One region of the Serratia sarumanii genome, then DNA from elsewhere that is predicted to be linked to it. Evidence: predicted binding sites of a transcription regulator. Region 1 holds the regulator's gene; the other holds the start of a gene.

Region 1 (4,475 bases):
CGCCAGCACGTTGGCCGGGATGTCGCCGGTCACGATGCTGCCCGCGCCGATAGTGGTGCCGTCGCCGATGGTCACGCCCGGCAAGATCACCACGTTACCGCCGATCCACACATTGCTGCCGATGGACACCGGCTGCGCCGAGGTGCGGAAAGGGAAAGCCGGGTCACCGGTAAAGCGTTCACCGGCCTTCAGCGGATGACTCGGCGTGTAGATTTGCACGTTGGGGCCGATCAGCGTGTTGTCGCCGATGGTGATGGTATTGCAGTCGAGGAACACCGCATTGACGTTGATAAAACAGTTCTTGCCGATGCGGACATGTTGCCCGTAGTCGCACCAGAACGGCGTTTCGATCCAGCTCGCCTCGCCCCAGGCGCCGAACAGTTCGCCGAGCAGACGGTTTTTCTCGTCCGCCTGATGCGAACCCAGCTCGCCCAGGCTTTTGGTCAACGCTCTGGCCCGATGGTACATAGCAATCAATTCTTCATCGCGGCTGTTGTACACCTGGCCGCTTAACAGCTTCTCTCTTTCCGTCATCGCACAAGGCTCCTGCTCATCACGCGGGTGAAGCGCGTTATACCGCTCTCGCCCGCCGCTCTCCAGCGCTAAAACCGGCAATGTTGATTTGTCGCCCTGCGGCGGGGAAAAGTTGTGATGCATCTCTCTTTTAGCGCACTCTGCGCGCCTTTCCCTGCGCAATCCTCAGGGGAAAAGGGGGCAACTCTCGGCGATTCGCCGTAATCATGGTAAAATCGGCTTTTTTACGTACCGGGATATTTGCGATGAACTCAACCACCCAGGAAAAGCTGCTGGCGCAGGCGGAACGCCTCTGCCAGCAACGCAATGTGCGATTGACGCCGCAGCGGCTGGAAGTGCTGCGTCTGATGACTCAGCAACCCGGTGCAATCAGCGCTTATGACCTGCTCGATCTGCTGCGCGTCGCAGAACCGCAGGCCAAGCCGCCGACGGTATACCGCGCGCTGGATTTTCTGCTGGAGCAAGGGTTTATCCATAGAGTGGAATCCGCCAACAGCTACGTGCTGTGCCACCATTTCGAACAGCCGATGCACACGTCCGCACTGTTTATCTGCGACCGCTGCGGCCAGGTGACCGAACGCACCACTGAAGGCGTAGAGGAAACGCTGCAGAAGCTGGCGCAGGAAGCCGGATTTGCGCTGCGCCACAGCGTGGTGGAAGCGCACGGTTTGTGCGCCGGCTGCGTGGAGGTTGAGGCGTGCGACAGCAAGCATGACTGCGCCGAACACGATCACAGCATCGCCATCAAGAAGAAGTAAGACGAAGTCAGGTACCTCCCTGTACCTGCGGCCGGGGCGCCAGAGGATGAGAGCGACGCCGGCCTGCGCTGGGCAAGCCGCCTTCAATGGCGGCCCTGCAAATTACCAGCGGTGTTTGGTGTGTTCTTCCCAGGCTTTCACCTCTTTCTCGGCCGCCTCTTTCTGGTAACCGTAGCGCTCCTGGATTTTGCCGACCAGCTGTTCGCGTTTCCCTTCGATGACCGTCAGATCGTCATCGGTCAGCTTGCCCCATTTTTCCTTCACTTTGCCTTTCAGCTGCTTCCAGTTACCGTCGGCTTGATCTTTATTCATAGTCTCTCCGTTAACCTGTGGTGAATCAGTGATCCCTGTCGCCGGCCGGGGTTAACCAGAAATTTTTCTGGCTGATGCTCCCTTCACCTTAAGGAGCACCGTTCCCCTTCATTTACCAGCCACATGATTCATTCTAGTTAAACATGGAAATAAAAAAGCCAAAACACAGAACAAAAAACCATTAACTGACAAAATAAAAACAAAAAACGCCAGCAAACAACGAACTAACGCGAACGGGACCAGGCTGAAAACATGTAAGCAAACATGACAAAAAACATAAGAAAAACTAACCATTACCCCAACAGAACGCCCGGATTAATGTGCGGTAAACCAGCTGCCGCGCACCTGGTGGCGGTGCCAAATCCAGCCCAACGCCACGCCGCGCAACGTCAGAAACACCGCCAGCGCCAGCCAAAGCCCGTGGTTGCCAAGCAGCGGCACGCTGAACAGCGTCAGACCATACCCTGCCGCAGCCACCGCCATGCTGTTACGCATCTCGGCGCCGCGCGTGGCGCCGATAAACATGCCGTCCAGCAAATAGCACCACACCCCGACCAGCGGCAGAATGACCTGCCACGGTAAATAATGGGCAGCCAACGCACGCAGCTCCGGCAAGGAGGTCAACGCCGCCACGATCTGCTGGCCGGTAACGGCATACGCCAGGCCGAAGGCCAACGCGACCAGCCCCGCCTGCCTGCAGGCCGCGTGCCACACCTTACGCAGTTGGCTATCGTCCCGGGCGCCGTAGGCGTGGCCTGAATGGGCCTCCACCGCATAAGCGAAGCCGTCGAGCGCATAGGCGGTGAACGTCAGCAGATTCATCAATACCGCATTGACCGCCACCACCTCGCTCCCCAGGCGAGCGCCGAAAATGGTCAGCGACGCAAAGCACAGTTGCAGCAACAGTGAACGCAGCATGATGTCGCGGTTGAGCGCCAGCAGGCGACGCAGATCGCCGCGCCAAGCCTGGCGCAGCATCGGCAGGGTAATACCGCGCAGGCGCATCACCCGCCACGCCAGCCACAGGCCGAGCAACAGCGTGGCGTATTCGGCGATGGCGGTGGCCGCCGCCGCCCCTCGCACGTTCCAGCCCAGGCCCATCACCAGCCAGATATCCAGTACGATATTCAGCAGGTTGCCGACGATCAGCAGGATCACCGGCGCCCGCACGTACTGCACGCCGAGCAGCCAGCCCAGCAGCACCAGATTGGCCAGCGCCGCCGGGGCGCTGAGCCAGCGGATCTCAAGAAAACGCCGCGCCTGTTCCAGCACTTCGCCATCGCCACCGACGATCCGCAGCGCCAGTTCGATCAGCGGATAACGCAGCAGGACGATCGCCGCTCCGGCCAGCAGCGCCAACAGCAGCGGTTGCATAAAGGCGCGCGCCAGCGCCTGCGGGTTCTGTGCCCCCAGCGCCTGCGCCGCCAGGCCGGTGGTGCTCATGCGCAGGAACAACAGCAGCATGAACAGGAAGCTGGTCGCCACCGCGCCGATCGCGACGCCCCCCAGATAGATCGGGCTGTCGAGGTGGCCGATCACCGCGGTGTCCACCAGCCCGAGCAGCGGCACGGTAATATTGGAGAAAATCATCGGCAGGGCCAGGCGCCACAGAGCTTTATCGGTGTCGCTGGTAAAGGCGGAAATCAAGCGCATGATGAGAAGTTCCCGTAGCGGTGGCGAATGGCAAGGTCAGAAACAAAAACGCCCCAGAACAGGGGCGATTGATACAAGGAGGCGGCACTGAGGGTGCGACGATTAAATCCAGTCGCCGTTGCGGATCACGCCGACCGCCAGCCCTTCGATAGTGAAATTCTGCTGACGCAGATCGACCACGATAGGTTGGAATTCGTTGTTCTCTGGCAGCAGTTCAACCACGTTGCCGTGCTTTTTCAGGCGCTTGACCGTCACTTCGTCTTCGATGCGCGCCACCACGACCTGGCCATTGCGCACGTCTTGCGTTTTGTGCACCGCCAGCAGATCGCCATCCAGAATGCCGATGTCGCGCATCGACATGCCGTTCACCCGCAGCAGGAAATCGGCGCTCGGTTTAAACAGGGAAGGATCCACCTGGTAGTGCCCTTCGATGTGCTGCTGCGCCAGCAGCGGCTCGCCGGCGGCGACGCGGCCGATCAGCGGCAGACCCTCTTCTTCTTCCATCAGCAGGCGGATACCGCGCGAAGCACCGGAGACGATTTCGATCACGCCTTTGCGTGCCAGCGCCTTCAGGTGTTCTTCGGCGGCGTTAGGCGAACGGAACCCCAGACGCATCGCGATCTCGGCACGCGTTGGCGGCATGCCCGTTTGCGAAATGTGCTCGCGAATCAGGTCGTAGACCTCTTGCTGTCTGGTAGTTAGTGCTTTCATTCCGCCCCCTGTTTGTTTATACAGTCTTGCTGTGAGTATATACAGGTAAGCGCGGATTGGGAACCGAAGATTAAATAAAAATCAGTCAGTAGGCGCTTTTCGTCAGCCGAAGTGCTGCCATAAGACCGTGCCCCAAACGAACAGCGCCAGCACGATCGCCAGCGACACCGCCGCCGATCCCATGTCCTTGGCTCGGCCGGACAGCTCGTGATGTTCGCTGCCGATGCGATCCACCACCGCCTCGATCGCGCTGTTCAGGATCTCGACGATCATCACCAGCGCTACCGATCCGATCAATAAAATGCGCGCTATCGCACCCACATCCAGCCAGACAGCCAGTATGATAGCCAGGAGGGTGACCACCAGTTCCTGGCGGAACGCCGCTTCGTGCTGCCAGGCGGCGGAAAGCCCTTTATAGGAATAGCCGGCGGCCTTGATGATGCGGGTCAGTCCGGTTGCTTGGTTTGCCATGTTTTCGTGCCTTTCTCAGAGGTCGGTCATAATAAA
Region 2 (4,475 bases), on a different replicon from region 1:
GGCCCGCTCGGCGTATTGGCACACCGCCTGGCGCATGTCCTGCAGCTGCGTGACGCGCTGGCCAAATGACCGGCTGACGATGATCTGCTGCTTTGCCGGCAGCGCATCGATCGAGATACACGGCACACCGTTTAGTTCACGCACGGTGCGCTCGAGCACAACCCCGAACGTCCTGCGTATCAACGCCTGGTTGCTGTCGGCAAGCTGCAGTGCAGTCGTGATCCCCATCGCAGCCAGCTTTTTGGTCAACTGGCGCCCACATCCCCACACTTCGCTGACCGGCACCAGCGCCATCAACCGTCGTTGCCGATCGCGGTTTGTCAGATCAACCACACCGCCGGTAGCCGGCCAGGTTTTTGCGGCGTGATTAGCCAGCTTTGCAAGGGTCATCGACTGCGCAATTCCAATGCCACAGCTGAGGCCTGTCTGCTGTAGAACGGTATTACGCACACGGTGGCCGTAGTCTTCGAATGACTCTGTGGCATCGATGCCGGCAACGTGAAGAAATGCCTCGTCGATGCTATAGATCGTCATCGCCGGCGCGAGGGATTCTAAAATCGTCATGCAGCGTGCCGACATGTCGCCGTACAAGGCATAATTGCTTGAAAAGACAGTTACGTTTTGATTTTTAATGATTTCTCTGGCCTGAAAAAACGGCATGCCACGTTTCAGGCCGAGCTTTTTTCCCTCGCGGTTGATTGCCACCAGGGCGCCGTCGTTGTTCGAAAGAACAGCCACTGGACGCCCTTTAAGATCCGGACGGAAAACCTGTTCGCAGGCGCAGTACATCGAATTGACGTCAGCCAAGAGAAACATGGTCACCTCACGAACGAGTGCAGGGCATGGATCACTACCCCGAAAATTTCCAGCGTTTCGGGATAAATAGGACTGTAGGCGGGATTCATCGGCGCCAGGCAAACCTTGGGCGTAAGCAGCAGCCGCTTGACGGTAAACTCACCGTCGACCGCGGCGATCACGATGCTGCCATGCACGGGTTTTTCAGCCCGATCTACGATCAGCAAATCTCCTGACAGTATGCCGCCATCGCTCATTGACTCACCCGTTGCGCGGATGAAATACGTGGCGGCCGGGTGTCTAATAAAATCATTTAAATCAATGGATTGCTCTATGTAATCGTCGGCAGGGCTGGGGAAACCTGCCGGGCATGGTGTCCCGTATAGCGGGAGTTTGACCGGTTGACCTGGTGAAAAAAAGTACAATTCTCTGGCATTCATAATAGTAATAATTTATCTGTATATATATACAGTAAATCATAAACGAAACGTGCGCACACGCAAGCCTGAAACCGGGTCTCGTAGCGAGATCCGACGTAATATAATAATTTTCTGAGTGATTTTTTTCTGCAGCTTTTGGCGTTCCTCATGTGTGCTTGCACACATGATATCCACCAAAACTGTGGATAACGCGCAGTTCAGACCGTTGGTGTATCAATGGCCAGGATGAGTGAGGGATTGTCATTGCGAACGGCGCCCACAGCCGGCGAGACCGGTTGCCAGCTGAAATCCTCCGCTTGCAGGCTGTACACGTCAGCATGCATATGGCCAGAGGGCGGAACTAAGCTGGTATCGAGCCAGTCGCGCGCGGCAGCGGGTGGCAGCACCAGAGGACGTCGATCATGAATATCCGCCAGGCCGGCATGACTGGCGGCCGTGATAATGATAAAGCTGCCGCTGCCGTCGCTGGCTGCTACGTACAGCGCCGCAAAGAACAACGGCTGGCAAACGGCGCCACGGATAAAATAGGGCTGCTTCAGCCGTGGATTCTCCGTCGACTTTTTCCATTCGTACCAGCCCGATGCCGGCACCAGCGCGCGGCCATGCTTCCAGAGCGGGGCGAACATCCGGCTGTGCTCCGCGGTTTCAACGCGGGCATTGATGAGCGGTGGTTTTCCCTGTTCACGCCACCATTCCGGTGCATAGCCCCAGTTGACCAGCGTCAGCTGCAGCTGGTCATCGTGGTGATGAAACACCGACACTGGCGTGCCGGGGGCGACGTTATACCGTGCATGCCAGTCGCCGGCGGTGCTAACCGGCGTATCAAGCGCCAGGGCGGTGAGAAATTCGTCTCGGCAATGGAATTGTGCAAAACGGCCGCACATTGCGCCTCCTGACTTAAATAAACTAAGTGTAGAAAATTATTATAAACCTTGCACAATATATATAAATTCAACTCGATTATTATGATAGTATTATAAATACTGTATTTTATGGGTTTGGTTTTTATTCCATGATTAGAAATTTATTTTTCATCTCTATTTTCTTTGTCTTTGTGGCGTTCCTTGCGTCCATTGGTGGCTATTGGATGGTTTCGGGACTGGCTTTTATTAATTTATTTATTTGCTTGATTTTTATATTTATATTCTATGTGGTAAGGTTTTATAGATATAGAGGGGTGAGATGAAGAAACTATGAGTGATGATCCGGGAAGAAGTAAATTTGTCGATCTGCCGGCAGATGCCAGACCTTCTTTCTGGCGCAGCATAGCTGGCAGGGTATACGAAGGGATTATGCATTCTCTGGGACGGCCTGCCCGCCTGGAGAATGCGATTGCTTCCGGGCAGCTTATTCCCTGTCCGCTCATCGCCCCTGTCGACACGTTCTGGACACGGTCTGTGGTTTACTGGCAGGACTGGATGTCTTCACCTTTGCCATCATTCCATTCTAGCCCTTGGACGATCGACTACCGCAAACTGGGCTACCAGCGCGAACTCGAAAGTCATTCACTTGCTGTTCCCGAGCTTCAGCAGCTGATTAGCAAAGAAGATGTCCCTCATTTTACATGCGACATCACGGATATCCGGGGAATGTCGGCATCGAAATCTATGGAGCATGATATCCGGGACATTGATGAATTTCCCATCCTAAGATGCCGTGAACTGGCTGAACCCGTGACTAAAGAGTACTTGTGGAAAAATATGAGTCACAGGGAATTACGGCTCGACCGGATGCGATTTGCTGAATATCTGTGGGCAGAGCGGAGGCTCTACTGGCTGAACGAAGGTGGCTCACACCATTTTGGCGCTGCACGCTATCAGGCATGCCGCCTGGGCATTGCGGTTCCACTTACCGGCAGACTCTGTCGCTACAGTGTTAACGCGAGGATGGCCTCCGCTTTACGTCAGCAATGGCACCTGTTTGCTATTCCGGCAGACGAACTCTTCTGCAGCTTTTTAGATGCCATGAATGCTTTTGAATGCCCATTTGGTAATTCAGATTTGCCGCGTCACATGCATGATGCGGACAAATCAGGTATAGCTCTCAAACTCGTCTGGCTTGATCGTAGCCACCCCAGAGCCAATGCTGTTGCTGATGTACTTTCCGCCGCGGGTTTCCCTGATTTCGGTAAACAGTTGAAGCTGCTGGCGACCCAGACGGCTGAAACAATATCCCGAGAAGTAAATTAAACCTGTTCCTGGTCTTACCTCCCTGTTCATCCTTTGAACATTGATAACTTTTCTACCATTGGCTATGTTACGAACATATTTAGCCAAGGAAACGGGTATGGATACTGTTGAAGAGTTAGGTGGCACCTATTTTTACGCTGGAATGGAGCGCCTTGGCGCTGGTGAGCTGTTCTTCTGGGTTTTTGTGGATAAAACCATGCAGCAGCTGGGCGTCGGTGATGTGGGGGCTGTAGCGGCCATCGTCTCAGGCATGGCTATTTTACCGACCAGGCAGAAACCTGCCGGAGCCAAAAAGGGAACATCACTCGCCAGTGTGGCTTCACGAAAGGTCTTTGGGAACGCTAAATTCCCGTATGGAATTCAGCTACCAACATTTATCGGTAATCCCGTGGAAGGCATTAGGCGAAAGATGATCTCGAACATCGGCACCTTCGTTGGCCGGACAGTACCGGTCGTCGGCTGGCTCATTCTCGCCTATGATGTCTCACGGATCGGCGTCGAAAGCGTTGTAGCCTATAACAAAATCGCCCGTGCTGAGGATCGCTTATGGTAATCGAGACGCTTGAAGAGCAGGTAATCGCCCTCGTCAGAAAGCATTATGGTACGGTCATCACTGGCTGTTCACCCGAGATAACACCAGGTTCTGATATTGATGCTGACATTGGCATGGATTGGGCTGACGCAGAAGGGCTGATGGAGGATTTTTTTGAAAAGTTCTCAGTCGATAAGGCCAGCTTCAATATCAAAACCTATTACCCCGATCCGCCGATGGGGACATTACTCAAAAATTTGTTTAGGCGTGAAAAGGAGCTCCCCGAAGTACCCCAATTTACCGTCAATATGCTTATCGAGTCCGCCAAGGCTGGGCGTTGGTTGTACTGACGCCAGCTATGCAGTGTTCAGTCAGGGATATACCAGGCGTATCAATCGTCGGCATGTCGGACACTGAGCAGCAAGAAATTTATTATGCCGTATTTCATTTGTGGGCATACGACCTGCTGGGCACCATCCAGTGGCGTGGCGTGGCGTGGCGTGGCGTGGCGTGGCCTAC

Evidence for each region. The regulator LexA, encoded in region 1, represses DNA repair genes until DNA is damaged. The targets are predictions, from matches to a motif close to TNCTGTATGTACATACAGNA.
Region 2: a site for LexA is predicted at 1,250-1,269, ahead of umuD (translesion error-prone DNA polymerase V autoproteolytic subunit). Genes of this name have one in related genera too.

What each region holds. Positions count from the first base shown of each region.
Region 1 is NZ_CP124750.1:4,555,902-4,560,376, forward strand. It holds gene SSARUM_RS21590 (sugar O-acetyltransferase) at 1-534, opposite strand, end outside; gene zur (zinc uptake transcriptional repressor Zur) at 780-1,292, shown strand; gene SSARUM_RS21600 (CsbD family protein) at 1,395-1,604, opposite strand; gene dinF (MATE family efflux transporter DinF) at 1,920-3,257, opposite strand; gene lexA (transcriptional repressor LexA) at 3,360-3,968, opposite strand; gene SSARUM_RS21615 (diacylglycerol kinase) at 4,071-4,439, opposite strand.
Region 2 is NZ_CP124751.1:6,606-11,080, forward strand. It holds gene umuC (translesion error-prone DNA polymerase V subunit UmuC) at 1-816, opposite strand, end outside; gene umuD (translesion error-prone DNA polymerase V autoproteolytic subunit) at 819-1,235, opposite strand; gene SSARUM_RS24085 (SOS response-associated peptidase family protein) at 1,433-2,119, opposite strand; gene SSARUM_RS24090 (DUF6685 family protein) at 2,429-3,424, shown strand; gene SSARUM_RS24095 (STM2901 family protein) at 3,522-3,977, shown strand; gene SSARUM_RS24100 (DUF1493 family protein) at 3,971-4,306, shown strand.